Regions from separate parts of the Rhizobium sp. PvP014 genome, predicted to be linked through region 2. Evidence: predicted binding sites of a transcription regulator. Region 2 holds the regulator's gene; each other region holds the start of a gene.

Region 1 (9,859 bases), 470 kb from region 2:
CACGTCCTCGACTGTTGCCGTTTCCGGCAGCCCGCTGATCTCCTTCGCCTCAATCAGTAGGTCATCGTTGACTGTCGATGTCGCGCGCATTGCAGCCTCCATGCACGCACAAGTGTATACGCGATTTGACCCGCTGTCACTGGAAAGCCGTCTCGTAAAAGCTTCGCAGCTTGCGCGAATGCAGCGTCTCAGTGGGCATCGCCGCCAGTTTCTGCACGGCACGGATGCCGATCTGCAGATGCTGGCTGACCTGGGTCCGGTAGAACGCCGTCGCCATGCCGGGCAGCTTCAGTTCGCCATGCAGCGGCCGGTCGGAGACGCAGAGCAGCGTTCCATAGGGCACACGGAACCGGAAGCCGTTTGCGGCAATCGTTGCCGATTCCATGTCGAGCGCGATCGCTCTCGACTGCGAAAGCCGCTTTACCGGGCCGCGCTGGTCGCGCAGTTCCCAGTTGCGGTTGTCGATCGTCGCCACTGTGCCGGTGCGCATGATCCGCTTCAGCTCGAAACCCTCGTAACCGGTCACTTCCTCGACGGCGCTTTCCAGCGCCTGCTGCACTTCGGCAAGCGCCGGGATCGGGATCCAGACAGGCAGGTCGTCATCGAGCACATGGTCTTCGCGAACATAGGCGTGGGCCAGCACGTAATCACCCAGCCGCTGGCTGTTGCGAAGGCCCGCGCAATGTCCCACCATCAGCCACGCATGCGGACGCAGCACGGCGACGTGGTCGGTAATCGTCTTCGCATTGGAAGGCCCGACGCCGATATTCACGAGAGTAATGCCGGAATGATCGCCCTTCTTGAGGTGATAGGCCGGCATCTGCGGCATCCGGATCGTGCCCGGGTTCTCCGGCCGGTCGTTGCCGGCGGTGGTGAGGATGTTGCCCGGCTCCACGAACTCCGTATACCCGTCGCCACCTTCCGCCATCAGCTTACGCGCCCAGGCGGCGAATTCGTCGATGTAGAACTGGTAGTTCGTGAACAGCACGTAATTCTGGAAATGCTCTGCCCCGGTCGCGGTATAATGGCTGAGCCTTGCCAGCGAATAATCGATGCGCTGCGCGGTAAACGGCGCAAGCGGCGCAGGCTCGCCGAACGGGGCCTCGTATTCGCCATTGGCGATAAGATCGTCCGTATTGTTGAGATCCGGCGTGTCGAACAGGTCGCGCATCGGGATGTCGGCCATCGCGTTGCTGACGGACGACTCGATATGCGCGCCTTCGCCGAATGCGAAATGCAGCGGGATCGGTGTCGTCGATTCCGACACGATCACGGGAACGCCGTGGTTGCGAATGAGCAGATCGAGCTGCTCGATCAGGTAATGGCGAAACAGTTTCGGCCGGGTCACCGTTGTCGTGTAGACGCCGGGGGACGTCACGTGGCCATAGGAGAGACGCGAATCCGCATGGCCGAACGACGTGGTCTCGATCATCACCTGCGGATAGCAGGCGCGGTATCGACCGGTCACGGCCGCACCCTTCGCAAGTGCGCCGAAGGCATCGATCAGGAAGGACGTGTTGCGCTCGTAAAGCGCTGTCAGCGCATCGACGGCTGCTTCCGCATTGTCGAAAGCCTGCGCCGCGACAGGGCTCGGGCTGATGAAAGCAAGGGCGGGGAGTGAAGAGATTCGTGTGTTCATGCGCTATTATAATGGGAAGTTTTCGACAATCAAACGACAGCTGACGGCGATAATAGCCTGATCTCATCCCCAATCGCCGGCGAGACCTGCACTGCTATCCCGGCCCACCCGTTACAGAGGTGACTGCCGGGATCGCAGACGCTGCTGCGGCTTTCTCGACGATAGCGTCAGAGACGCGTCCAGGTCTGCGACTTGCAGAGGATCTTCATCACGCAGCCCTTCATCTTAAGCGAATTGCCGCTAACCGAGCCGGAGCCGCTATAGGTCTTGTCCGCCTCGGGATCGGTGATCTCACCGGTATAGTCGCTGCCCTTGGGCGAAAGCTTGCCGATCTGCCGTCCCGCATGCTTGCCGGTTTTCAGCGTCACGCAGAAGGCGCCGCCGCATTTGCCGATCTCGGCCGTCTCGCCGCTCGCGGTCTTCCAGTTCCCCTCGATCGCTTCTGCCGCATGGCTGGTGCCAGCAATGCCGAATACGGCAAGCGAAACGGCGGCTGCAAGTATCGATATGCGTTTCATGATGGTTTTCCCTCCCGGAGCCGGCGCTTCCGCACCGGTCATATGTCTGAGCGTTCGCACCTCCTCGCGCGAACAGCGGAAAATCTAGCTTACGCACACGTAAAGGTAAATATCCTGAGCCTGCGCATGGGGCGGAATATCAGCCGAATCTCCCGCCGTTTTCGCCGAGCGACGCGCGTTTATTTCGACGCGATGAAAACGCGACCCGAATTCGTGGTGAAGAAAGGGTTGAAATCCAGATCTGAATTTTTCGTAAAAATGTCCGCAAAACCCTTAATAGCCAAGGGCCGCGATGTTTAACAAAAAACCAAGTTTACCAAGCGTTTGCACTTTGTTTTCAGCAAATTAATCATGCTTTTTAGGCGCTTTTTGCAAGCTTTGGCCGATACTCAAATCATCAAAGAGCGGCACAAACCGCCACCCCGGAAGGGCCGATAACAAGCTGCACAAGACAGCGACGGTCCCGACGGAAAACAGGGCAGACGACAAGAACAACGTTCTCGAAACAGGGATACGAACCGATGGCACGCTTTGAAATGAATGCTTCCGAAATGGCCACCATGGGTGGCGAGGCTCGCGCAGACGTTCTCTGCGACATGGGTCTGATGTATGCGACCGGACGGGGTTGCCCGGTCGATCTGGTCTCTGCCCACAAGTGGTTGAACATCGCCGCGATCAAGGGCTGCGACCGCGCCGCCGAATTGCGCGCCGATCTCGCCGCGACGATGACCAAGATGCAGCTTGCAGAAGCGCTGCGCGCAGCCCGCGAATGGATGACCATCCACTAACGCGCAAGCGCATATTCAGTCATGCGACCGGCCCAGAAGAAGGCCGGCGATCAAGAACACGGGCCTACCAGAGAGAAAACGGGATGGAGACGCGGCGCGAACCGGAGCTGTTCCCGGCAACAAACCGCAGCCGCTGAAGATCAAAAGACCGCGACCGGCAGAAACAAGGCCGGCGCGGTCTTTTTCTGTTCTAGAGACCCTTCAGAACTTTCGGCAGCACCTCTTCCAGCAATGCCATATCCTGCTCCGGTCCTGCGCTGATGCGGATGCAGCGGTTGAGAGGTGCCACGCCCGGCATACGAATGAAGACGCCGTGCTCCATCAGACCGTCGACGATCGCCCGCGCATGGGTACCATCGCGGCCGCAGTCGATCGCCACGAAATTGGTTGCCGATGGCAGCGGCTCGAGCCCGTTGGCCCGGGCGATCGCCGAGATCCGGTCGCGAGAGGCTTTGATCTTGTCGATCACCTCAGCCAGATAATCCTGGTCTTTCAGTGCCGCCAGTGCTGCTGCCACGCCGACCCGGTTCATGCCGAAATGGTTGCGGATCTTGTCGAACGCGGTGGCGTTGTCGGGCGTCGAGATGGTGTAGCCAACGCGAGCACCCGCCAGACCATATGCCTTGGAGAAGGTCCGGGTGCGGATGATGTTCGGCAGGTCGATCATCGCTGCGAGTTCCGGTGTCGCTCCATCGGGCGCCGTTTCGCAATAGGCCTCGTCCAGCACCATCAGGCAGCTTTCCGGCAGGCCCCGCGCGAAGGACACGATCTTTTCCGCGTCATTCCAGCTGCCCATCGGATTGTCGGGATTGGCGAAATAGACGAGCGGCGCGTTTTCGCGGATGACGGCGTCCATCAGGGCGTCGAGATCTTCACGATCGTCGCGGTAGGGCACTGTTACCAGCTTACCGCCATGGCCGGCCACATGAAAGTTGAAGGTCGGGTAGGCGCCGTAGGAGGAGACGACAGGCATTCCGGGCTCGATCACCATCCGCACGATCTGGCCGAGCAGACCGTCCACGCCTTCGCCGATCGCAAGGTTTTCGGCGTTGCAGCCAAGATGCGCGGCAAGCGCCTGCTTCAGCTGGTAATTCTCCGGGTCCGAATATTTCCAGCTGTCTGCGGCTGCGGACTTCATGGCTTCGATGACTGACGGGGCAGGGCCGAACCCGTTCTCGTTGGCGCCAATTCGGGCTTGCACGGCACGCCCTCTGGCGCGCTCAATGGCCTCGGGGCCGACAAAGGGAACGGTCGCGGGAAGAGCGCCGACGAGAGGCGTGAAGCGCGAGAATGAAGACATGATATCAGGATCCGGTTCAAAAAGTCCGCACACAATAGGGGGCTTTGAACGGCGTGCAAGGGCGGACAAGGCCGCTGATGGCGCGCATGAAGCAAAACTATGCCCCTGACGACGACCCGGCTTAGTGGCTCGTTTCGAACGAAAGCCGGATGACGTGATGCAGGAATTCCGCATCGATCAGCATGTTGAAGGCGACCGTGACCTTCTCCTCTTCGCGACGCATCACGGTGCAGCCGATTTCGTCGTGAATGCCGAGGATTTCTAGGAAGAAGTTGGCCGGTACCGGCAGGCTGGGACTGACGTCCAGTTCGGCGCCATAAAGAGAGATTGTCCGGATCAGGCATCGGAAGGCAGTATTGGTCGAGAGATGGTGTCCGACAAAGATGATCCGGCCAGGCCGGTCTATCGTAAACTTTTCAAATGCCCGATCGCCCGTATGAGCATGGTCGTGTGCGGTATCCTTCATCATCGTACCCGGCAGATCGCCTCCCTTGTTCTCGTCCTCGACTATGACTTTATTCCTCTTTTTATGAATCATTCTGAAACAGATGGGTAAAATGCCGCTGATCTGCGCGTTTTCGTCGCGTCATGATCACGCGTTGCGCAAGTTGCACCGTTAGTGTGCCGAAATCGGGCTGTTGACGGGTCGCCGGGGCGGCGCTACCCCTTCAGCCGCGAGTTTTTCGCGATGGGAGCAGGGCGTGGCAGCAGGTAGATTGGTGATCGTCGGGGCAGGGCAGGCCGGGTTCGCGCTCGCCGCCAAGCTGAGAGCGCTGAAGGATGAGCGGCCGATCACGATGATTGGCTCCGAAGATGTCATTCCCTATCAGCGGCCGCCACTGTCCAAGAAGTACCTGATGGGCGAGATGAGTTTCGACCGCCTGACGTTTCGCCCGGAAACCTGGTTTGCGGAACACGATGTCGAGCTCCGGCTCTCGACCTTTGTCGAAGAAATCGACCGGGATGCAAAGACGATCCGAATGCAGGACGGGTCTGTCCTCGAATATGAACATCTGGCGCTGACTACCGGCTCGACGCCGCGCACCCTTCCAGCCAGCATCGGCGGTGATCTCACGGGTGTCTTTACCGTCCGTGACAAGCGCAACGCCGATCTCCTCGCCGACGAGATGAAGGCAGGTCGCCGGCTTCTGATCATCGGCGGTGGCTATATCGGCCTCGAAGCCGCAGCCGTCGCCCGCCATCTCGGGCTTGAAGTTACGCTCATCGAGATGGCTGACCGCATTCTCCAGCGAGTCGCGTCGAAGGAAACCGCCGACGTGATGCGGGCCATTCACGCCGAGCATGGTGTCGTCATCCGGGAAAAGACAGGCCTCACCCGCCTGATCGGCGAGGACGGCCGGGTTCGCGGGGCCGAGTTGTCCGATGGCACGGTCATCGATATCGATTTCGTCATCGTCGGTATCGGCGTCACGCCGAACGACCGGCTGGCGCAGCAATGCGGCCTCGACGTTGGCAATGGCATCCTCGTCGACGACTATGCTCGCACGTCCGATCCGGCAATCTTTGCCATGGGCGATTGCGCCATGCTGCCCTGGAAGGGCACCAATATCCGTCTCGAGTCGGTGCAGAACGCAGTCGACCAGGCCGAATCGGTTGCCGCGACCCTGACCGGGTCAGCCGAGCCCTACGAGGCAAAGCCGTGGTTCTGGTCCGACCAGTATGACGTGAAGCTGCAGATCGCCGGGTTCAACCTTGGCTACGACGAGACAGTGATGCGGCCGGGCAGCCGGGAAGGCAGCGTCTCGATCTGGTATTTCCGCGAGGGCCGCCTGATCGCGGTGGATGCGATCAACGACGCCAAGGCCTATGTGACCGGCAAGAAGCTGCTGGATAACGGCCTGACGGCAGACAAGGCGCTGATCGCCGATCCGGCGACCGACCTCAAGCAGTTGCTCGCGTAATAAAGACAGCATTTTTTAAAAGGAGATACCATGCCGGCACCGAAAAACGCCTTCAAGGCTCGTTTGCAAGCCGGCCTGCCGCAGATCGGCCTCTGGCTCAACATGGCCGAGCCGCTGCCGGCGGAGATTGCCGGCCATGCGGGTTTCGACTGGCTGGTCATCGACGGCGAACACGGGCCCAACGATCTTCGCAGCATCATGGCGCAGTTGCAGGCCCTGTCCTCCTCCTCATCGGAAGCCGTCGTTCGCCCGCCGATGGGCGAAACCTGGATGATCAAGCAACTGCTCGACATCGGCGCCCGCACGCTTTTGGTGCCGATGGTCGATTCGGCCGAACAGGCGAAAGCACTGGTTGATGCCGTCCGCTATCCGCCGGAGGGAAAGCGCGGCGTGGGTGCAGCCGTTGCCCGCGCCTCCGCCTTCAACGCGATCGCAGACTATACAGACACGGCTGCAGACGAGATCTGCCTTCTGGTGCAGGTCGAAACCATGGCGGCGATCGATGACATCGAGCGAATCGCGGCGGTCGAAGGCGTTGACGGCATCTTCATCGGCCCGGCCGATCTCTCCGCCGACATGGGGTTTCGCGGCCAGATCGGTGCACCGCAAGTGCAGGACGTGATCGAGAACGCGATTCGCCGAATCGTCGCCGCCGGCAAACCGGCCGGCATCTTGACCTTCGACGAAGATCTCAACCGCCGCTATCTCGATCTCGGCGCTACGTTCGTGGCCGTCGGCGCCGATGTCGCTCTCTATTCCTCTGCCCTGAAGACGCTCGCCGGTCGCTATGGACGCGGTTCGGGCGGGGCAGGGCCTGCCAGCTACTGATTCCACGCCTATTCCGCTCTCGAATCGGGATCGGCCTGCGAAAGACCTTGCAATCGGCAACGTTCCGAAATAATCAGGCCGGACCGGAGAGGTGGCCGAGTGGTCGAAGGCGCTCCCCTGCTAAGGGAGTATACGGCAAAACCGTATCGTGGGTTCGAATCCCATCCTCTCCGCCATTCCCAAACTTCAAAATCCCAATCGATTTGCGATCCTAGAATCGCTGTTGCGCGCGTAGTTCGCTGAACCTTGCGCGAAGCCTAAGTGGCTGCTTTCCAATGTGTTTCTTAACGATGTGTAAACTTTTAACGGTCGCCCGAGGTGCTTTTGTGCTCTTTCGGCAACACGGGTTTGTGAAGCAGGTGGGTAGAAGGTGCGGATGGCCAGTTCGCGATTGCATGCGCGGCCTGCATTTGTAATTTGAACCACGGAAGCGCGGCGGTGGTTCGTCCGTTTTCAAAGTCCCGGGGACGGGCAGGGAACGCTGGCCTTTAGCAAAAGACCCATCCCCATATGAAACTTTGACTGGAGGTCAAATATGAACATCAAGAGCCTTCTTCTCGGCTCCGCTGCAGCTCTCGCAGCAGTTTCCGGCGCCCAGGCTGCTGACGCGATCGTCGCTGCTGAGCCAGAGCCAATGGAATACGTTCGCGTTTGCGACGCTTTCGGCACAGGTTACTTCTACATCCCGGGCACGGAAACCTGCCTCAAGATCGGTGGTTACGTTCGTTTCGACGCTAAGTACAACGAAGCTTACCGCCTTGACCGCGAAGGTTCGTTCACGAACACCCGCGCTCACATCTCGCTCGACACAGCTTCGGACACCGAATGGGGCGCTCTGAAGACCAAGATCGTAGCTCGCTTCGACTACAACCCGCATAACCCACAGTTCGGCGATTACGAAGAGAACACACGTACACGTCTGAACCAGGCTTACATCACTTGGGGCGGCTTCCTGGTCGGTCTCGCTGACTCCCAGTACTCGCAGTTCTCGGGTTACGCTGGCGACGTCATCAACGATGACGTGATCTCCTACGGTCCTTTCGAACTCAACCAGGTTTCCTACACCTTCGACGCTGGCAACGGCTTCAAGGTTGTTGCTTCGCTTGAAGACGACGGCACCAACGACAACGACATCCCAGGCGGCGCAAGCGACTGGCCGGATGCAGTTCTCGGCGCTAAGTACGACAACGGCACGTTCGCTGCTTCGCTCGTCGGCGGTTACGACGAATCGCAGGAAGAAGGCGCTGTAAAGGGCCGCATCTCCGGCAAGTTCGGCGCATTCTCGGCCTTCCTCATGGGCGGCTGGAACTCGGACGGCGACGACATCAACAAGTACGCACCAGGCACGAACTACGGCGACGCAGTCGTTGGTTGGGGTGACTGGGCTGTTTGGGGTGGCGCTGGCTACAAGTTCACCGACAAGGTTGCTGCTAACGTACAGGTTGGTTACACCGACTCCGAAGTTCTTGCTGCTACGGCAAACGTCAAGTGGACCCCAGTTTCGGGCCTCCTGATCCAGCCAGAAGTTTCGTACACGAGCGTCGACAACGCGCAGATGGACGACGATCAGTGGACCGGTATGGTTCGCCTTCAGCGCACGTTCTAATCCTTACCCAAGGATTGTTTCACGGGAGGCCCGGCTCACGCCGGGCCTTTTGTCGTTTGGGCAATGAAACTGCCGGCTGTTTCTGTCGCGATCGGTCGCGGCCGTCTGGTGATTCTCTCCCGCGACTGAGGTGGTCACCAGTTCCTCGACGCGTCGCGGACGGCCGATTCCCGGCCCGTTTATTAAGTGTTGGTTAACGCTCGAAACCAATGCGATGAAACGTTGCAACACTTTTGCAAATAAACACCAAAAACGCGCATCGAAGCTTGTGATTTACTTGTCACAATTGGAAAGGTCTCGTAGCTTCGGGACATGAAGCGCGTCGGTTCGTCGCCGTTTCTTGAGTCGCGGGGAGGGGCAGATGTGCTGGCTCCAGCAAGCTACTCACCCCTTATGAAACTTTGACTGGAGGTCAAATATGAACATCAAGAGCCTTCTTCTCGGCTCCGCTGCAGCTCTCGCAGCAGTTTCCGGCGCCCAGGCTGCTGACGCTATCGTCGCTGCTGAGCCGGAGCCAATGGAATACGTCCGCGTTTGCGACGCTTTCGGCACGGGTTACTTCTACATCCCGGGCACGGAAACCTGCCTCAAGATCGGTGGTTACGTTCGTTTCGACGCAGGCTATGCTGATGCCTACACGCCAAACAGCGATGGCCTGTACACCAACAGCCGCGCGCACATCTCGCTCGACACAGCTTCCGACACCGAATGGGGTGCACTGAAGACCCGTATCGTTGCTCGTTTCGATTACAACCCGCACAACTCGGAAACTTTCGAAGAGAACACGCGCACGCGTCTGATCGAAGCCAACATCACTTGGGGTGGCTTCCTGGTTGGTCTTGCTGACTCGCAGTATTCGTCCTTCTCCGGCTACGCTGGCGACGTCATCAACGATGACGTGATCTCCTACGGTCCGTTCGAACTGAACCAGGTTACCTACACCTTTGACGGTGGCAATGGCTTCAAGGCTGTAGTCTCGCTCGAAGACGACGGCACCAACGACAACGACATCCCAGGCGGCGCAAGCGATTGGCCGGATGCTGTTGCTGGTATCAAGTACGACAGCGGCACGTTCGCTGCTTCGCTCGTCGGTGGTTACGACGAGTCGCAGGAAGAAGGCGCAATCAAGGCGCGCATCTCCGGCACCTTCGGCGCATTCTCGGCCTTCCTTCTCGGTGGCTGGAACACAGACGGCGACACCACCAACAAGTACGCGCCTGGCGACAGCGTCGGCACCAGCTGGGGTGACTGGGCTGTT
Region 2 (9,859 bases):
AGGAGCACGTGAAGAGGGGCGAACTCATCGAGATCTTCGCCGAATGGGAGTGCGAACCGCTGCCGCTCTACATCGTCTACCCGCAAACCCGGCACCTTTCCAACAAGGTCCGGGTCTTCGTGGATTGGCTCGCCAAACTGGTTCAAGGCTTGAAGGAAGACGAACAGCCGACGGTCACATTGCTGAAAACGGGCTGAGTTAGGTCTCAGCCGTAGGGGGACTGACACGTGCGGCGCATGCCGCCGTAGGACGTGTAGCTGTTGTCGTTGGCGCGGTATGAACGATATCGCGACAGGCACCACTCCTCGTGCGCCGGGTTCCCCATGGATGTTGCGTCGTATGAGGCGTTTTGCGGCGAAGACGAGCGGTCAGTTTCACGCACAAGACGGCTGTCTTGACCACGCCCGATCATCGTGCTCGTGGCGCTGACCTGCTGAACCAGCCCCTGGCCTTCGATGCCGGTGTCCTCGTTGCCAGAAACAATGTTGTCCTGACCATGCGACATTGCGACCGGTGACTGGCAAGCCCGACGCTGGCCACCCCTGTAAGGCTGGTAGGTGTTGTCCTCGAGCCTGTAGGAACGGTAGCGCGCGAAGCACCAGTCGGCATGCGCCTGGTTAACCGATGCATCGGACGCAGGGTCTACCGACGCCTGGTCTGTCTCATCCAATGAAGCCGTCTGGACGCCGTCCACCGCATCCGTCGCCTGGTCCTGGGCAGCTACGGGCTGCCCCTGCGCATCCGACGCTGGCAAATCGATCTTTGCGGTCACAGCAGCAATCCGCTCGTAACGCTGATCGCCGCTGCTCACGACCACGGGTGTCGAGGTCCAAAGATCAGGATGGTCAACGTTGGAAAAGCGATGAGGCGCCGGCTCGGCAATGAGATAGGCCGTGGCCGCAACGCCACTCAAGAAGACCGTGACGGCCAAGACAAGCCCGCTCAGAAGTAGAAGGATCGCTTTCACGACGAGGATGCTCCGCAGATTTTCAACATGCGGACAAAATGCATGCGCGCGCAGAGGGTTCCGAACGAATTGCAACCTCGCCCGAGACAAATGCAGGGTGGTACAAAAAAGCCGACATTTGCTCGGCAGGAAGCCCCAGAGTTGCGCTATTCAGATTGTGATAGACTATCATACGGGAGGAGATTCCGATGAGAACCCTGATCGCTGCCTTTGCGGTCACGCTCGCCGCCTTGCCGGCTGAAGCACAGCAGTTTCGCAATACCGAAATTCAGCCGGATGGGACGGGCGGATATTACGGCACCTATGGAAACGAGAATTTTGAAGGAAGGCCACAAGGCGATGGCGTCTCGGGACATATGGGTGGACGCAGACCCGGTGTCATCGAGGAACGGCCCTCACCACGACCCGGAAGCGTCGGCGCGACGCAGCGAAACTGCGTCGTCGACGGCAACGGAAACGCCATTTGCCGGTGAAACCGGCATTTGAACATTTCAATGTAAAGGATTGATTTGGTGGGTGATGTAGGGCTCGAACCTACGACCCGCTGATTAAGAGTCAGCTGCTCTACCAACTGAGCTAATCACCCGTAACCGGTTTGGCGAAGCGTCGTTTCCGCCGGTGTGAGGGCCGTATAAAGAGGAAGTTTGGGCTTGTCCAGCACCTCCCGCGAAATTTGTTGGATCAGCGGCGTCTTTTTTGCGCCAGCGAACTGGCTTTGCGAGGATATCCGGACTTATGGTAACAAAATCAACGGTTTGAAAAATATCGCCTAGATTTCGATAACGCCTTCGGCAAGGCGGATCGCTTGTCCGCCAATCCGGGCTTTTGCAATGGCCCCTTCCTGCACATCGATGTGGAGATGGATAAAGGACGGCCGTCCCATCTCGACGCCTTGCTCGATGAGAAGAGGGTGATGCCCATCCGGCAGGCCGTCGAAATGATGGATCGCGCCGGACAATGCCGCTACCGCCCCACCCGTGGCCGGGTCTTCAGCGATGCCCATATCCGGCGAGAACATCCGGGCATGAAATTTCGCCTGATGATGGACGCCGCCGCGGCAATAGACATAGGCCGAAGCGAGCGCACCCTCGACGAAGGGAGCGACCTTCTCCCAAAGCGGCGCATCGAATTCCATGTCCTGGACAGTTGCAAGATTGTGCAGCGGGATCATCAGGAAAGGCACACCGGCGCTCCAGATCGACGCGACGTGGTTTTCGAACCCGATATCCGTCAACTCGACGCCGAGCGCGTCAGAGATGCCCTGACGGTTCAAAGCGAGGTCGATCCGCTGCGACTTCTTCGGCAGATCGAACTCGGCGAACCCCACCTCCCCCTGGCGCAAACGCACGGCGCACCGAACCGGACCGACCGCCTCTTCAAGGACGCAGACCAGATCTAGATCGCTGTCGCGCCCGTGGGTGCGCTCGGCAAGGGCGATGGCCGTCCCGACCGTCGGATGTCCCGCGAACGGAAGCTCCCGGCCCGGTGTGAAGATTCGCAGCTTTGCCGAATGGGTGGTGTTTGTCGACGACTGGACGAACACCGTCTCCGAGAGGTTCATTTCCTTGGCAATGGCCTGCATCGCGCCATCGTCGAGACCATCTGCATCGAAGATGACCGCAAGCGGGTTGCCGGAAAGCTTAGCGTCGGTGAAAACGTCATAGATGCTGTAGGGACGCGCCAATGCAAACTCCTCCTCATATACCGGGCGCAAAACTGCCCGACGGCGTCCCGTGGCGCAACCCCTGATCAACGTCACCGCCTGGTGATTTAATTGGCGTCGGTTACGGTCGGGCGTGCTGGGCGCCTCGGAGAAGGCCGCGTCGGCACGATAGGCGGCGCCCCAAGCCGAGCGTCACCTGCAGGTGAACAGGTCGCCAACAGTATGTGAGAAAGGCGAGCCATCGCTGGTTCGCCTTTCTCAGTACACCGATATTCAGATGATCGGGAGCGCTTCGTGCTCGCGGGTCTCGGCATTGCCGATCAGTCTTCCGAGCCGCTTGATACCCTCGTCGATCATCTCGTCGTTGGCGCAGGAGAAGCTGATGCGCAGCGTGTTGGCGTTGCTGCCGTCGGCGTAGAACGCCTTGCCGGGCACGAAGGCGACCTTTTCGGTTGCCAGCGACTTCGCCAGAAGCTCGGCACCGTCCATGCCCTCCGGCAGCGTCAGCCACACGAACATACCGCCTTCGGGCTTTGTCCATGTCGTTCCCTTCGGCATGTATTTCGCGAGTGCCGCCAGCATGGAATCGCGGCGACCGCTATAGACCCGCTTGATCTTGGCAACCTGTTCATCGAAACCGCGCGAAGCGACATGCTCGACGGCGATCTGGTTGATCGTCGACGAGTGCAGGTCGGCCGCCTGTTTCAACAACACCAGTTTGCGGATGACCGGCATCGCTCCGACGACGAAGCCGACGCGCAGACCGGGTGCGAGCGTCTTGGAAAAGCTGCCGCTGTAAATCGTGCGGGTCTTTTCGATACCGCCGCTGCGGGCAATGTCGAGCGCAAGGATCGGCGAAACCGGTTCGCCATCGAAGCGCAGGTTCTGGTATGCGGCATCTTCGAGAATCGCGATATCGAGTTCGTCTGCCAGTGCCAGAAGCTTTTCGCGGCCTGCGAGATCGATCGTCTCGCCGGTCGGATTGGAGAAGTCGGCGGACAGATAGGCAAACTTCACCGAGCCACCGGCTTTCGACGCCGTCTCGCGATAGGCTTCCGGCGTGCGGTTGCCGTTGACCGAGAGCTGATCGTAGGTCGGCTCATAGGCATTGAACGCGGAGAGCGCACCGAGATAGGTCGGCCACGTGACGAGCGCCGTATCGTTCGGCGACAGAAACAGTTTGCCGAGGTAATCGAGCGCCTGCTGGGAGCCTGACGTGATGAAGACGTTGTCGGCGGTACAGTCGATACCGATCTTGGCGACATCGGCCACGATCCAGTCGCGCAACGGCTTGTAGCCTTCGCTGACGGAATACTGCAGCGCCGAGTTCACTTGAGCGCCTGAGAAGATATCCGCATAGGCCTTCTGGAATTCCTCGGCCGGAAACAGTGCCGGATCCGGAATGCCGCCGGCGAACGAAATGATGTCCGGCTGCTCCAGCAGCTTCAGCAATTCGCGGATTTCGGAGGCTTTCATGCGGCTGGAGCGCGTCGCGAAAATATGGTCCCAATCAAGCACGGGCGTTTCCTTTTATTTCAATATTCTTGGCTTCGGTTTACATAAGTTCCGACAGGTCAACAATACTGACCTATCGGTTTTTGGTACGGTGTGATCACGAATTGTAAAACGCAAAAGCCCGCGCAAGTGGCGCGGGCTCTCGAATATTTTGCCTCAGTCGACCGGAATTATCAGGCCTTGAGGATCGAGCGGCCCGCGTAGGCAGCCTGAGGACCCAGCATTTCCTCGATGCGGATGAGCTGGTTGTACTTGGCCAGACGATCCGAGCGCGACAGCGAACCGGTCTTGATCTGTCCGCAGTTGGTGGCAACTGCGAGATCGGCAATTGTCGAGTCTTCCGTCTCACCCGAACGGTGCGACATGACGGCCGTGTAGCTTGCCTTGTGCGCTGTTTCGACAGCATCGAGCGTTTCGGTGAGCGAGCCGATCTGGTTGACCTTGACGAGGATCGAGTTGGCTGTGCCCTGACGGATCCCATCGCGCAGACGGGCCGAGTTGGTCACGAACAGGTCGTCGCCGACCAGTTGCACCTTGGAGCCAATCTTGTCAGTCAGATACTTCCAGCCGGTCCAGTCGTCTTCCGACATGCCGTCTTCGATCGAGATGATCGGGTACTTGCCGGCAAGTTCTGCCAGGTAATCGGCCATTGCTTCCGGCTCGAGCGAACGGCCTTCGCCTTCCAGCTCATACTTGCCGTTCTTGAAGAACTCGGTGGCTGCGCAATCAAGCGCCAGGTGAACGTCGTCGCCCGGGCGGTAGCCAGCCTTTTCGACCGATTTCATGATGAAATCGAGCGCTTCCGGAGCGCTCTTCAGGCCCGGTGCGAAACCGCCTTCGTCGCCGACATTGGTGTTGTGACCCTGCGCTGCCAGTTCCTTCTTGAGGACGTGGAAGATTTCCGCGCCCATGCGCACGGCATCCTTCAGCGTCTCGGCGCCGACGGGCATGATCATGAATTCCTGGAAATCGATCGGGTTGTCGGCGTGAGCGCCGCCATTGATGATGTTCATCATCGGGACCGGCAGGAGATGGGCAGAGGCGCCGCCGATATAGCGATAGAGCGGCAGGCCGGACGATTCGGCTGCGGCCTTGGCAACGGCAAGCGAGACGCCGAGAATGGCGTTTGCACCCAGGCGCGACTTGTTCGGGGTGCCGTCGAGCGCGATCAGGGTCTTGTCGATGTGGATCTGGCTTTCGGCATCGAAGCCGCCGATCGCGTCGAAGATCTCGGTGTTGACGGCTTCGACAGCCTTTTCGACGCCCTTGCCACCATAGCGCTTGCCACCATCGCGAAGTTCGACGGCTTCATGCGCGCCCGTGGAGGCGCCCGACGGAACGGCGGCGCGGCCCATCGAGCCGTCTTCCAGATAAACATCCACCTCGACGGTCGGATTGCCACGGCTGTCCAGAATTTCGCGAGCGATGATGTCGGTAATGGCGGTCAAGGGTCTCTCCTCGGTTGATGTGCGAGCCTGAATTCGCAGGCTCAGCGAACAGGCGTGTCATCGACATTGTGCGATCGTCGATGACACGCGGATTACAATCCAGTCAATTCGGCGGTTTTTCGACGCCGTCAGCCTTTTGCGATGGCGTCGAAGGCCAGCAGCTTTTCCAGAAGGCGCGGCATGTCCTTCAGGTGGACCATGTTCGGGCCGTCAGACGGCGCATTGTCAGGGTCTTCGTGGGTTTCGATAAAGACGCCAGCAACGCCGACTGCGACGGCTGCACGGGCAAGCGTTTCGACAAACTCGCGCTGGCCGCCGGAAGAGCCGCCCTGGCCGCCTGGCTGCTGGACGGAATGGGTTGCGTCAAAAATAACAGGGCTTCCGAGCGACGCCATGATCGGCAGCGAACGCATGTCGGAAACGAGAGTGTTGTAGCCGAACGACGCACCGCGCTCGCAGAGCATCACATTGGGATTGCCGCTTTCGAGGAACTTCGCCTGAACATTCTTCATGTCCCAGGGTGCCAGGAACTGCCCCTTCTTGACGTTGATCGCGCAACCCGTCTTTGCAGCCGCGACCAGCAAGTCGGTCTGACGCGACAGGAAGGCGGGGATCTGCAGGATATCGATCGTGTCGGCCACGAGGCCGCACTGCTCTTCCGTGTGGATGTCGGTCAGAACCGGAAAGCCGTATTCCTTCTTGAGATCGGCAAAGATTGCCATCGCGTTGTCCAGGCCGATGCCGCGCTTGCCGGAGATCGACGTGCGATTGGCCTTGTCGAAGGAGGATTTGTAGACGAGGCCGATGCCGAGCTTCTTGCAGAGTTCGACAAGCGTGCCGGCGATCATGAACGCATGATCACGGCTTTCCATCTGACAGGGACCGGCAATCAGCGAGAGCTTTGCCGTGTTTGAGAAAACGACTTTCGAACTCCCCTCGCCCACGGACACTTCAGAATTGGCGGAGACTGTCATTTCACTATTCCTCGAAACCGAATACCACACCTTGCCCCGGGGCTGCCGACACGATCACGCGGCCATCCCTGCGGATGAATGCGACGTCATTAGCAGCAAGGGTGATCTCTGTCACGGCGAGATCGGCGGTCTTGAAGATGATCCCGCGCGCAGCGAGGCGCGACGATAACAAGGGCTTCATCGAAGACCGGAACTCGTCGCTGAACGTGTCGTTGGATTGAATGCGGATGCTGGCATTGGCAGCTTCGATCCGCAGACCGTCTTTCCCTTGCTCGGGTTGCGTCTCGAACACGGTTTCGAAAAGCGGAAGAAACTCCAGCGGGTCATCTGCAGAAAAGACGATCTCTCGAAGGCCTGTAACGGCGTTTGCGTGCTCATCAAGACCACCGCGATCTGCCGGTAATGCGGCCATGCGCTGGCAGGAAAACAGCAAGATGTCATCGACCTCGGGAACTGCCGCGAACGCCAGACGGAATGAGACTTCGCTCTCCCCACCATCGGGCAACTGCATCGGGCGGGAGAATTGAAGCATCTCGCCCGCAGACATGTGCCCGTCCACAAAACGGCTATGATCGGCCGCTGCATCCTGCGTCCCGACGACCACCGCCGATAGACCTTCCCTTTTCCGCTGGCCGCGGAAGCGGATGTCGCGATCGGTGAACACGTTGCCTCGTTTTGCCGCAAGCGAGGCTTGCCGACGGTTCACAATGCCCAGCGGCTCGAGATACGAGCCATCCGCGAAGAATATGCAGGCATTAGCTGTGCCGAAAGGGTGAACACCTTCAGGTGCCACAGTAAAGCCGAGAGCGGTCAACCTCCCCCGCGCTGACGCCAGATCTGCAACGGGCAGAACCAAATGATCGACTGACTTGTTACCCACTAACACCCCCAAAGTCTTATTCCGCAGAACATTGGCTATCGCGGGAAACTCGGCAAGTGCTGCGCACGAACTGAATACGTGATCGAACGCTGAAATGAGACTATTCTTGAGCAAAAATTTGGGGCTTGCGGAACACAGATAGAACATATAGCGTCCGTTCTGCATTTGTTTCCAATTCTGAGGGTCCCGTCCATGCTGACACGCAAGCAACAGGAGTTACTTCTGTTCATCCACGAGCGGATGAAAGAATCAGGCGTGCCGCCGTCGTTTGACGAAATGAAGGACGCTCTCGACCTTGCATCGAAGTCCGGCATCCATAGGCTGATCACCGCGCTCGAGGAGCGTGGCTTTATTCGCCGTCTGCCGAACAGAGCACGCGCGCTCGAAGTGATCAAGCTGCCTGACGCCTATGTGGCGAACCTTCATCCGCGACGGGGTTTTTCTCCCAGTGTCATCGAGGGAAGCCTCGGCAAAACGCAACCGGTCGTCGCTCAGAAGCCGGCGCCGGTCATGGCGGACAATCCGTTCTCGACAAACATCCCGGTCATGGGTCGAATCGCTGCCGGCGTGCCGATCTCCGCGATCCAGAACAACACCCACGACATCGCCGTTCCGATCGAGATGCTGGGTTCCGGCGATCATTACGCGCTCGAAGTGAAGGGCGATTCGATGATCGATGCCGGCATCCTCGATGGTGATACCGTCATCATCAAGAATGCCAGCACCGCAAGTCCGGGCGATATCATCGTTGCCCTGGTCGATGAGGAAGAAGCGACCCTGAAGCGGTTCCGCCGCAAGGGTGCATCGATCGCGCTGGAAGCGGCGAACCCCGCTTACGAGACCCGCATCTTCCCGCCCGACCGGGTGAAGGTCCAGGGCAAGCTTGTCGGCCTTATTCGCCGCTATCATTAAGAACGCTGTTATCCCGGAGATGCGCAGCAACAGCCTCCGGGATGCCAAAGTCGAATTGTCGCGTTCGCCAGTCATAGAACCGGTGGACGGTCCACGGACGGCTTGAGGTCTGTGCGCTGTCTCGCATCGCCGCCGTAATCTTGATGTCTGGCGCTGTCGCGTTCGGAATAATGGTGATTTCCAGTGCGCCAGTCCGGCGCAACGTCCGCCCGCTGAGAAGCAAGGCGCCGGAGCGGCAAGTATCGAAGCGTGCGCCGGGCGAGACGATGATCCGACCGAAATCGCAGGCAAGACCGGTGTATCGGTTGTCTTCGACAGTGACGATCCGGATGTCCTGAGCAGTCTGCGCCGCGCACAGGATTTTCGGCAGACAGGCAAATCGTCCGGGCGTGAATGCTTGAAGAAAGCCCCTGACATATTCGATTTCCCGGCGCGTCAAATCCGGTCGCGAATGTGGTCTAGGTCGTCTGTCATCACTTTTCGCAAGGCTGGCACCTCGCGCTGGTTCCGAAGAGGCAAGAACCGGCAAGGCGAGCGGTTGTTCTCCGGTCTCAAGCACCAGCGCTCGCCGCCATTGATCGTAGATAAATCCCGGCGGCCGGGTTCGATTGAGGGTGATCTTGTCATCCTGTATCAGTCCCACTGACGCGCCGTCTTCGGATATGACGATATCAGGCCTCGGCGCCGAGCCTGAGCGGACCGCAAAGAGCAAAGCCACCGCCATGAACAGCGCGCCTGTCAGCCTCAGCGGCGTGCGCAGCAGCGTCAGAAGCAGAAAGCCTGCCGTCGCCAGCGGCAGGAAAAGCGGGTTCTGCCGGCCGATGGCAATATCGCCGCCCCATGCGGCAACGATCTCGGCAATGCGAATGACGATCCGCAGCCCCTCGCCCATGATGAACAGAAAGGGAGCATCCAGCCCGAACGGCATCAGCAACATGCCAACAAGCCCTGCCGGCATCACCACGAAGGAAATGATCGGCATGGCCGCGAGATTGGCCGCGAGGCCGTAGGTGGTCAGATGGTGGAAATGCTCGATCGAATAGATCGACGTCGAAGTACTGCCGATCAGCGACGTCACCACGATCCCGGCAATGAAATGGAACGTCGCCGCGACACCCGTTATCCACCGGTTGCTACCTTTTGTATCCTCCCTACCTTTCGCGAAATATCGCGTCCAGAGGGCGAACCCTGCCACCAGTGCCGCGGTTGCCGCAAACGACATCTGGAAACTCGGACCCAAAATCTCCGACGGCGAGATGGCGAGGATAATGATTGCCGAAAGGGCGACGTTGCGAAGGCTGATGGAGGGTCGATCGACGAGCACGGCGACCAGCATCACCGCCATCATGATATAGGCCCGCTCGGCGGAAACCCCGAACCCGGAAATCAGGTAATAGGCGGTCGCCATGACAAGCGCACCGAACGCGGCAAACTTCTTGATCGGATAGGCCTGCGCAAAGCCTGGAAACAGCGACAGGACGGAGCGGACGCCGACGAAGA
Region 3 (9,859 bases), 2.6 Mb from region 2:
TTGACGACTTCGATACGTGATTTCACGATAGCGGGCCTCCGGAGAACGGTCATCCCATAATCCGTTCTGTCTTCAACAACACCGGAGGGCTGACTTTGATCCATCAAAAAGACATATCGTGAGCATGCGCCCTCTCCCGCATGCGCCTGGTCTACGCTTTCAAGCGGGCATAGCGCCGACGCTATCAACGTCCGCAGTCAGTCCTGGAATGGATGACACGGACGAATTCGTGCGGATACGCAACCCGCCGCTCCAACCCTGTGAGGGAAGCCGTAACCGGCCGGAGCACAGGCAAAACGGGACAGACTTAAGAGCAATATCAACAACGCTGTCTTTGACATCCTTGCCGGTCAATGGAAGTTTCTCGACTTGACCTTGAGCGTGTCGATGTGGAGATCCGGGATATAGATGTCGCGCGTCGGGATGACAGGCTTCGGATTGTCGCGGGGATCAGGCCCGCTGCCATGTTTGGCTCCGTCGCCGCGGCCGTACGGCAAGGGGAAGTCGCCGCCAAGCTCGCCGAGACTGGAGAGATCGCCGGAAAAGTCGAACAGGCGCTGGGCGACCAGATGCACGACCTCGCCTTCGCGCTGTATCCTGCCATGGATCGCCATCATCGAAGCCGACATGACGATCCGGCGCTGCTTCTCGAATAGCGAGGGCCAGACGACGGCATTGACGACGCCCGTCTCATCTTCGAGCGTCAGGAACATCACGCCTTTGGCGCTACCCGGCTTCTGACGCACGAGGACGAGGCCCGCCGTCCAGAGCCAGCGGCCGTCGCGCTCACCCATCGCTTCGGCGCAGGTGACGATCCGCTTTTTCTTCAGTTCCGGACGCAGGAAAGACACAGGATGCGACCTCAAGCTGAGGCCCGTATGGGAATAGTCCTCAACGACTTCCCTGCCCTCTTTCATCGACTTGAGCGACACGTCGGGTTCCTGCATCTCGGCAACGACCCTTGCTTCACGCTTTGCGGCTGCGGCCCATAGTTCCAGCGGCTCGTCGCGCAGCGCCTTGATGTCCCAAAGTGCCTGACGCCGTTCCAGCTTCAACGAGGCTAAGAAGGCATCGGCCTCTGCCAGCTTGACCAGCGACGCTGTCGGCACGCCGGATCGCCGCCACATGTCGTCGGCACTCTCGAAAGGCTGGTCAACACGGGCAAGAACAATTCTGGCAGCATTATTCAGCGGCAACCCTTTTACCATGCGCATACCGAGACGAACCGCGAAGCGGCCGGGCCTTCCGGTCTCCTCCATCGTGCAGTCCCAGCGAGACCGATTGACACAGACAGGCCGGACCTCCACCCCGTGGTTGCGGGCATCGGTGACGATCTGGGCAACGCTATAGAACCCCATGGGCTGGGAGTTGAGGAGAGCGGCGCAGAAGATATCCGGATGATGGCACTTCATCCAGGAACTGGCATAGGCGATGAGGGCGAACGAAGCTGCATGGCTTTCCGGAAAGCCATAGGAGCCGAAGCCTTCCAGCTGGCTGAACGTCCGCTCCGCGAAGTCTTGAGAGTAGCCGTTCTTGACCATGCCGTTGACGAGCTTCTCCTTGAACCTCGACACGCCGCCCGTAAACTTGAAAGTCGCCATGGCCCGACGCAGCTGGTCCGCCTCGCCTGCACTGAAACCCGCACAGACCATGGCAACCTTCATGGCGCTCTCCTGGAAGAGCGGGACGCCGAGCGTCTTGCCAAGCACCGCCTCGAGCTCCGGCGTCGGATACTCCACCTTCTCCTTGCCCTCCCGCCGACGCAGATAGGGATGCACCATGTCGCCCTGGATCGGGCCAGGGCGGACGATGGCAACCTGAACCACGAGATCATAGAAGGTGCGTGGCTTGAGCCTTGGCAGCATCGCCATCTGGGCGCGGCTTTCGATCTGGAAGGTGCCAAGCGTATCCGCCTTGCGGATCATCGCGTAGGTCTTCGGATCCTCCTGCGGAACGTCTGCCAGACTCATCGCTTCGTTCTTGTACTCGGCCAGCAGCTCGAAGGAGCGGGCCATGCAGGACAGCATGCCAAGCGCCAGCACATCCACCTTCATGAACTTCAAGGCGTCGATGTCGTCCTTGTCCCATTCCACCACCTGGCGGTCATCCATGGCGGCGGGCTCGATGGGGACCAGATCATCCAGCCTGTCCTGCGTCAGCACGAAGCCGCCGGGATGCTGGCCCAAATGGCGTGGCGCTCCCATAAGCTGCGAGGCAAGGTCGAGCGCCAGACGCAGCCGGTAGTCGGACGCGTTCATGTTGTTTTCTTTAAGCTGCTTTTCGCCGATGCCATCCTTCGACCAGCCCCAGACGCCGGAGGTCAGTTGACCGATCAGGTCTTCGGGCAGACCGAGCGCCTTGCCCACATCGCGCAGCGCACCCTTGGTTCGGTAGCGGGTGACGGTGGAGCAGAGGGCGGAGCGCGAGCGGCCATAGGTTTCGTATATCCACTGGATGACCTCCTCGCGCCGGTTATGCTCGAAGTCGACGTCGATATCCGGCGGCTCGTTACGCTCCATCGAAACGAAGCGCTCGAACAGGAGGTCTCCTGTTTCCGGGTTGATGCTGGTGATCCCGAGGCAATAGCAGACGGCGGAGTTGGCAGCCGACCCTCTGCCCTGACAGAGGATGTTCCTGGAGCGGGCAAAGCGGACGATGGAAAAGACGGTGAGGAAGTACGCAGCGTAGTTCATCTTCCGGATCAGGTCGAGTTCGTGCAGGATCGCCTTGCGGACCTTGTCGGGAATGCCTTCCGGGTAGCGTGCCGCCGCACCTTCCCAGGCGAACTTGGCCAGCGACTGCTGGGCGTCGAGCCCTGGCACAATTGCCTCTTCAGGATACTGGTACTGCAGCTCGCTCATGTCGAAACGGCAACGCTCGACGATCTCGCGACTTCTTGCGAGAGCTTCGGGATAGTCGGCAAACAGGCGGTGCATCTCCTCCGGCGCCTTGAGGAAGCGGTCAGCATGCCGCTCCCGGTCAAAGCCGACGCTGTCGATGGTGGTGCGGTTGCGGATGCAGGTGACGATGTCCTGAAGCTGTCGGCGGCCGGGCTCGTGGAAGAGCACATCGTTGGTCACCACCGTCTTCACCTTGTGACGCTGCGCCAAGTTCGACAGATCATGCAACCGCAGTCGGTCGTTCGGACGACGCCGCAGGCAGAGCGAAACATAGGCGCGGTCACCAAAGACTGCGGCCACCTTGCGGAGCTGACCCGCATAGACATCGTCCGCCTCATCGGGAATGAGGATCGCGATGAGGCCCTCGCTATAGGCCTCGACATCAGACAGGTCGAGAATGCACTTGGCCTTTCCGCCCCGGCTTTTGCCAAGCGTCAGCAGCCGGGTGAGCCTGGAATAGGCGAGCCGGTCGGTCGGGTAGACGAGCAGCGACATGCCATCCGTGAGGTCGAGATGGCAGCCGACCACCAGGCGCACCCCGGTTGTCTTTGCCGCCTCCCAGGCCCGGACAATGCCGGCAAGCGAGTTGCGGTCGACGACACCAAGGGCGTCGATGCCCAGTGCGGCGGCCGTGGCAAACAGTTCTTCCGCTGAGCTTGCACCGCGCAGGAACGAGAAATGCGTGGTCACCTGGAGTTCGGCATAGCGCATAGTTGAAGCCTTACCCGAAGATGCCGTGGAGGAACCATTTGTGTGACCCCGTGCCTGCATCGACGCCGTCGCCGGCGCGGAAGACCCACAGCCGATCGCCGTGCTCATCCTCGACCACGAAGTAATCGCGCACCGCCTGCATTTCGCGCGGCCGGAGCCACCATTCGCCGAAGATGCGCTCGGGCCCATCGGCACGAACGATGCGGCGGCGCTTGCCGCGCCAGGTGACGACGACTGGCGGCTGGTCGGGCAGGACAGCCATGGTTTCGATTTCTTCGGGATAAGCCAGCAGCCGTGACGGCCGCGGCCACCTGGCTGCCCACTCGGCACCCGTCTCGACGGCCGTCGGTCCGATCCGCCGGAGAGATCGTTCCGGAACGTCGGAGGCGACCGGCGTGATGCGGTAAAGGCGCTGGCCCCGGTTGCCGAGAATATCGACAAGCGGCGTCACATCCACCACCGCCTCTTCCACCAGCGCGTTTGCGACCTGCTTTATTTCCAGCGGCTCGGCCATGACCGCCACCAGCACCATCCGCTCGATGCCGAAACCCGGGTCGATCTTCTCGATACGGTCGCAGAGAAGCTTTGTCAGGCGGGCAGGATCACGCACGGGCTTGGCAAGTCCTGCTCGAAGACACTGGCGTGTGTTGTCGACGCGATGGATGATCAGATCGGAGCGCCGGACGCCCAGCCCCCGCTCCTCCAGCTTTGCGGTCAGTTGCGCCACCAGCCGGCGGACGTATTTTGCAATCGTATCGGACGCACCGATGGGCTCCTGGAAATTGCGCGCCACCTCGACCAGATCCGGCGTGCGCAACGGATCGATGGGTTCTGCAAGACGGCCGAAGAGCTGATCGAGACGGCGTCCGACCTCCGGACCAAATCGCAGTGTCAACGGCGCACGCGGCAGTGCCGACAGCTCTCCTACCGTGTCGATACCCAGGATGCGCAATGCCTGGATCGTATCTGCCGCAAGCCGCAGACAGTGGATTGGAAGTCCGATCACGGCCTTGGTGACATCACCGCGCGGCACCACCGTCGTTTCGTTCGTCGTCAGTCGCGCCAGTGCATGCGCCGCGCCCCAGGTATCGGCGACAGCGGCACGTGCCGTCAGGCCCTTGCCGCGGAGACCGTTGACAACGCCGGAGATCAGCAGCTCTTCACCACCCTGAAGGTGATCGGCACCTTCGGTATCCATGACGATGCCATCCGTTCCATCCACGGCAACGACGGGGCTGTATTGACGAAGCGCCCATAGCGCCAGGCGCTCGACGGCTGCGGCGTCGGCAACGGGATCGGCGTCCACCATATGAAGGTTGCCAATCATCGCCTGTGCCTTGCTGGCAGCCATGCCGACTTTGAGGCCCAGCTTGCGGGCAGCCGTATCGGCTGCCGATATCCAGCGTTTCGAGCCGCTGCGCGAGACCACGACCAGCGGCTGGTCAACCGACACGGCTTCCTCGCCATGCCGACGTATCCGATCCGTTGCTAGATAGGGGAAGTAAACAGACACGACCCTCGGCATCGCAGGCTCCTAACTCAAACTCGGCACATTGCCCCGCCTTTACCCGCATCAATTCCGCCAGCCACCTCGCCCGTCCCACGCCGGCGACAGGAAGCGGCTCGGACGGCAGGGTGCTGATCCTCCAGCGTGTTGTGGACGCCGTCGGCTGACCGTAGTCGGAGGCCTCCGTCTGCCGTCGCCAGCGCCGGACGACCAGGCCGAGCGTCCCCGTCTTCTCGGCAGCCAGTTGAAGACGCCGCGACGCGGTCATCGGCAGCCTCACCAGTTCCCCGACGACGGCCGCCAATCCCCCGAAGGACAGCCCCTCTTCCATCGAGGCAAGCACGTCCTCCTCCTTATCGGCTTCGCAATAGATGACGCGGTCGGGGTGAAGCCCGGCCTGCGACAGCGCCGGCGCAAAGAGATCCGGCCGGGTCAGGCACCAGAGAACCTTTCCCTTGGCCCGGGCCGCAATACCTGCCGCAAACAGGGCGGCCGCGGCACCATCGATTGTACCCGCCCCGCCGCCTGCAATTTCATGCAAGGCGCCATAGGCAAGCCCCCCGCCCGGTAATCGCTCGTCGACGTCAGGCACCCCGAAGGGCAGCACAAGCGCCTTGCGCGACACGCTGCCTTCCAGATGCGCAATCCGGTCTCTCAGTTCCTCGACAAGCCTTGAGGCAGGGGCATGCGACATCGTTCACGGCCCTCCTCAAGGTTCGCGTTGCACAGGACTTCAAGTCCCAAAGAATGTTGGTGTTCTGTTTCTGTTCCGACGCGACAGAAGAGTCAAGCGGGGTCAGAACGGGATAGCTCTCGGCATTTTAGCGCCGGTGAAGATTCATCGTTCTGAATCAGCTTTGTAGGCGGCTTGAGAGGCTCGATGGAGTGCTTGAGATTTTTTGCATGTTCTTGATCTTAGCTGGGGCGACACGAAAACCGTGAGAACTTTCCGTTCTCAAATCGCCAATCTGCATATCAAGAATGTAACGGCGATGTGTGGCAGAGCCTAAGGGATGAACACTCGCGCTCAAACGGAACTATGGCCGTCTGCGGCCATCCGCCCACGAGCCGCCGCCCTTTGGCTCTTTCCCATTCCCGCAGACACCAAGGAGCACAACGCTACCATCTGCGCCATCGCCGAGGAACTCGACGTTGGATTTGCAGGCGTTCAATGTCAGACGTTTTGTATAGGAGACCAGTGAAGGCTTGCCGCATCAGGTGGCGTCTTCTCCACTGCGAGAGAATGCGGGAGGCGGGCAAGGTTGCCCGTCGCCCGCCGTGCCGCCGTCCTCAGTGGATCGCGGTGCTGACGATCCGGTAGGGGTGTTCGGCCTCATATTCGACCATGATCTGGACGGCCTGTTCGAGAACCTGTTCGGCTTCCTCGACGTGATCGCGTGCAAGCTGATCGGCGTTGATGAAGATCGCTTCGGCCATGTTGCCGGAGATCGCAGCGAACTGGCGGTTACCTTCGACCAGGGCTTCTCTGGCAGCGCCTTCAAGCGCGTGCGCCATGGTGATCAGCGCGTCTTCGCGCTCCTCGATCGTCAGGTCCCGGATTGTCTTTGTCATCTGCTGCATCGTGCCACCCACCTTAATAGTCGTTGTGACGATATCGGTCCCGATAGGGCCCCGTTCACAGCGAAATGGGCATGTTGGCGCCAGATTTCAAGGTTCAGGCCCGCACGGGCTCGTCCTTGTGGACGGCATCGCGGGGCACGAACAGGCAAGCGGGCACGATCAGGACGGCAAACAGGAGCATGGTCAGAAAGGTCGCGTGCAGGCCGTCCTGCAGCGCAAGGCGAACCGCTTCGGCATCGCCACTCACGAGACCGGTTCCGTTCAGGAGAGCACGCAGCTGGTCGGTCGTGATCGCCTGTCCGCTGGTCGTATGGACAAGGCCCCAGCTCAGAACCGCCCCGAGAATCGCCGCGCCCAGCGTGCTGCCGAGGTTGCGGGAAAACACGTTCGACGCCGTGGCACTGCCGCGTTGCGAGGCCGCGACGCTTCCCTGGGTGAGGATCAGTGCGCCGATATTGAGAAGGCCCATGCCGAAGCCCATGACGAGCGAGCCGGCACCCGCAAGCACCGCCGAACTGGATGGCGTCAGCAGGGTCAGGAGGAAGGTTCCCACGGGGACGAACACGGCGCCCACCAGCATGATCGGCCGCAGCCCGAACCGGGTGAAGTTCCGCGAAGCGATCGTTGCGCCGCACGGCCATCCCAAGAGAAGCATGGTCAGCGCAAAGCCCGCCACCAGCGGCGACTGGTTGAGCACGGTCTGCACATACATGGGCAGGAACGTCGTGAGCCCCATGATCGCCATGGAGGCGAAGAAGACAGAGATGTTGGCGGCCGCAATCGGCCGGTAGAGCCAGAGATCCGGCGCGACCATCGGTTCTTCGACGCGGCGCTCCTGCCAGATGAACAGCGCAAGCGACACGGCGAACAGGACGAAGGAGACGATCGCGGACGTCGACAATCCGGTCTCGGAGACCGTGAGGCCAATCATCAGCGCCGAGATGGAGACGGCAAACAGCACGGCGCCCAGGATATCGATCGAGACCGTCCGGGTGTGCTTTTCCTCGTGGTAGAACAGGATGAACGCTGCGGCAGCGGCGAGACCTACCGGCACGTTGATCCAGAAGATCCAGGCCCAGGGCAGGTTATGGATGATGACGCTGCCGAGCAGCGGGCCAACCACGGCCGAGAGCGCCCAGACGCTGGCCAGATAGCCCTGAACCTTTCCACGCTGGCTGCCCGGAAAGAGATCGGCCACCACCGTCATAGCGACGGGCTGAATGGCGCCGGCGCCGATGCCCTGGAGCAGTCTGAAGGCAATCATCGACGGCATCGACCAGGCAAATCCGCAGAGGATGGAGGCGACCAGGAAGACGGCGATGCCAGCCAGCACGATCGGCTTTCGCCCGTAGATATCGGAAAGCTTGCCGAAGACGACGGTCAGCGCGGTCTGCGACAGGAGGAAAGCGGAAAACACCCAGCTGTAGAGATTGAGCTGCCCGAGCTGGGCTGCGATCTGCGGCATGGCGGTGGAGACGATGGTCGCTTCGATGGCGATCATCGCCATGCTTGCCATGATCGCGGCTACGACGAGCCCGCGATGTGAGACTTTTTCAGACATGAATGAATCCGAAGCCCTGACGGAGGGCGCGACAAGAGAGAAATTCGGCGGTCGCGGCAGGATATTGCGTCTGCAAAGCGTGCATCTGCAAGTTCTGGTGGCCGTCAGTGCGTCATCGACTTAGGAGCGCAAACTTGGTTGCGTCAAGCTATATTTGATTTAGATCAAGTTCCACAAGCGCTCCTCACCCCTTGGATATCCAGGCGACCGCTGCAATTTTCATTTGCGCTGCGCCTGACCCGGCGTCATGGTGACCTGCTCAGTTATCTCATATGGATTCAATATCATGGCAGCGGATGTGATCGTTCTCGGCGCCGGCATCATCGGTGTTTCGACGGCTCTGCAATTGGCGCGACGGGGAAAATCGGTCGCCCTGGTGGACCGCAGGGAGCCCGGGATGGAAACCTCCTACGGCAATGCCGGCCTGATCCAGCGCGAGGGCGTTGTCCCCTACAGCTTTCCCCAGCAGTTCGCCCAGATCCTGCGCTATGCCAGGAACAACCGCATCGACGCGCATTTTCACTGGAGCGCGATGCCGTCGGTCTCCTCGTTTCTGGCAAAATACTGGTGGCATTCCAATGTGCCGAGGCATGAGCTGATCGCCCGCGCCTATGCGCCGCTGATCGAGCATTCGATCGCCACCCATGACGAACTGATCCGCGAGGCGGGCGCCGAGGATCTGATTGCCAAGAACGGCTGGCAGGAAGTGTTCCGCTCGCAGGCCAAGCTCGACGAGACGGTGCGCGAGGCCGACCGACTGAAGCGTGAATACGACCTTTCCTTCAAAGTTCTGACGCCTGCGGAACTTGCGGTTGCGGAACCCAATCTCTCCGACGATTTCATCGGCGCGCTGAAATGGGAAGACCCGTGGGCGGTCAAGGATCCGCTCGCGCTGACGCGTGCCTATGTGGCGCTGTTCGAAAAGCTTGGCGGTCGGGTGCTGACGGGTGACGCAAAGAGCCTTTCGAAGACCGCGACCGGCTGGCGCATCATTGCCGGCGAAGGCGTGGTCGAGGCGAAGGATGTCGTGGTCGCACTTGGTCCGTGGTCGGACACGGTGACCAAGCCGCTCGGCTACAATTTCCTCGTCGGCGTCAAGCGCGGCTACCACATGCATTATGCGCCAAAGGGCAATGCGAAACTCAACGGCTGGACGATGGATGCAGAGCGCGGCTATTTCCTGGCCCCAATGAACCAGGGGATCCGGCTGACGACCGGTGCCGAATTTGCGCGCCGCGATGCGCCGAAGACACCGGTTCAGCTTGCCCGCGCCGAAGCTGTGGCACGCGAGATCTTTCCGCTTGGTGAGCGGCTGGACAAGGAGCCCTGGATGGGTGCCCGCCCCTGCACGCCGGATATGATGCCTGTCATCGGCAAGGCGCCGCGTCACGACGGATTGTGGTTCGCCTTCGGCCATGCGCATCACGGCCTGACGCTCGGTCCGGTCACGGGTCAGGTCATCGCGGAAGCGATGATGGGCGAAAAGACCCGGATCGACATATCCGCTTACAGGCCGGAGCGGTTTAACGTCTGACCCTCTTCTTCATTTGGTCTAGCGGCAGGAGAAAGTCTGGGCTACCGGTGTTTTCATGGATACGA

The links. The regulator LexA, encoded in region 2, represses DNA repair genes until DNA is damaged. The targets are predictions, from matches to a motif close to TGTTCNNNNTGTGTTCNG.
Region 1: a site for LexA is predicted at 2,634-2,651, ahead of J3A65_RS06390 (sel1 repeat family protein). Genes of this name have one in related genera too.
Region 3: a site for LexA is predicted at 5,873-5,890, ahead of J3A65_RS21170 (ImuA family protein). Genes of this name have one in related genera too.

Annotation. Positions count from the first base shown of each region.
Region 1 is NZ_JAGIOT010000002.1:369,939-379,797, forward strand. Features, by position in the region: gene J3A65_RS06375 (hypothetical protein) at 1-90, opposite strand, end outside; gene amn (AMP nucleosidase) at 137-1,639, opposite strand; gene J3A65_RS06385 (DUF2147 domain-containing protein) at 1,807-2,157, opposite strand; gene J3A65_RS06390 (sel1 repeat family protein) at 2,679-2,945, shown strand; gene J3A65_RS06395 (pyridoxal phosphate-dependent aminotransferase) at 3,136-4,245, opposite strand; gene J3A65_RS06400 (hypothetical protein) at 4,367-4,714, opposite strand; gene J3A65_RS06405 (FAD-dependent oxidoreductase) at 4,947-6,167, shown strand; gene J3A65_RS06410 (HpcH/HpaI aldolase/citrate lyase family protein) at 6,198-6,995, shown strand; tRNA gene J3A65_RS06415 (tRNA-Ser) at 7,081-7,171, shown strand; gene J3A65_RS06420 (porin) at 7,531-8,601, shown strand; gene J3A65_RS06425 (porin) at 9,020-9,859, shown strand, end outside.
Region 2 is NZ_JAGIOT010000002.1:840,299-850,157, reverse strand. Features, by position in the region: gene J3A65_RS08790 (LysR family transcriptional regulator) at 1-197, shown strand, start outside; gene J3A65_RS08785 (BA14K family protein) at 206-967, opposite strand; gene J3A65_RS08780 (hypothetical protein) at 1,156-1,440, shown strand; tRNA gene J3A65_RS08775 (tRNA-Lys) at 1,478-1,553, opposite strand; gene J3A65_RS08770 (PhzF family phenazine biosynthesis protein) at 1,737-2,651, opposite strand; gene J3A65_RS08765 (PLP-dependent aminotransferase family protein) at 2,904-4,148, opposite strand; gene eno (phosphopyruvate hydratase) at 4,319-5,593, opposite strand; gene kdsA (3-deoxy-8-phosphooctulonate synthase) at 5,722-6,567, opposite strand; gene J3A65_RS08750 (VOC family protein) at 6,572-7,612, opposite strand; gene lexA (transcriptional repressor LexA) at 7,640-8,359, shown strand; gene J3A65_RS08740 (ComEC/Rec2 family competence protein) at 8,340-9,859, opposite strand, start outside.
Region 3 is NZ_JAGIOT010000002.1:3,450,638-3,460,496, reverse strand. Features, by position in the region: gene J3A65_RS21185 (hypothetical protein) at 1-104, opposite strand, end outside; gene J3A65_RS21180 (error-prone DNA polymerase) at 351-3,611, opposite strand; gene J3A65_RS21175 (DNA polymerase Y family protein) at 3,622-5,136, opposite strand; gene J3A65_RS21170 (ImuA family protein) at 5,054-5,812, opposite strand; gene J3A65_RS21165 (hypothetical protein) at 6,409-6,699, opposite strand; gene J3A65_RS21160 (MDR family MFS transporter) at 6,794-8,260, opposite strand; gene J3A65_RS21155 (FAD-binding oxidoreductase) at 8,547-9,794, shown strand; gene J3A65_RS21150 (glutamine synthetase family protein) at 9,850-9,859, shown strand, end outside.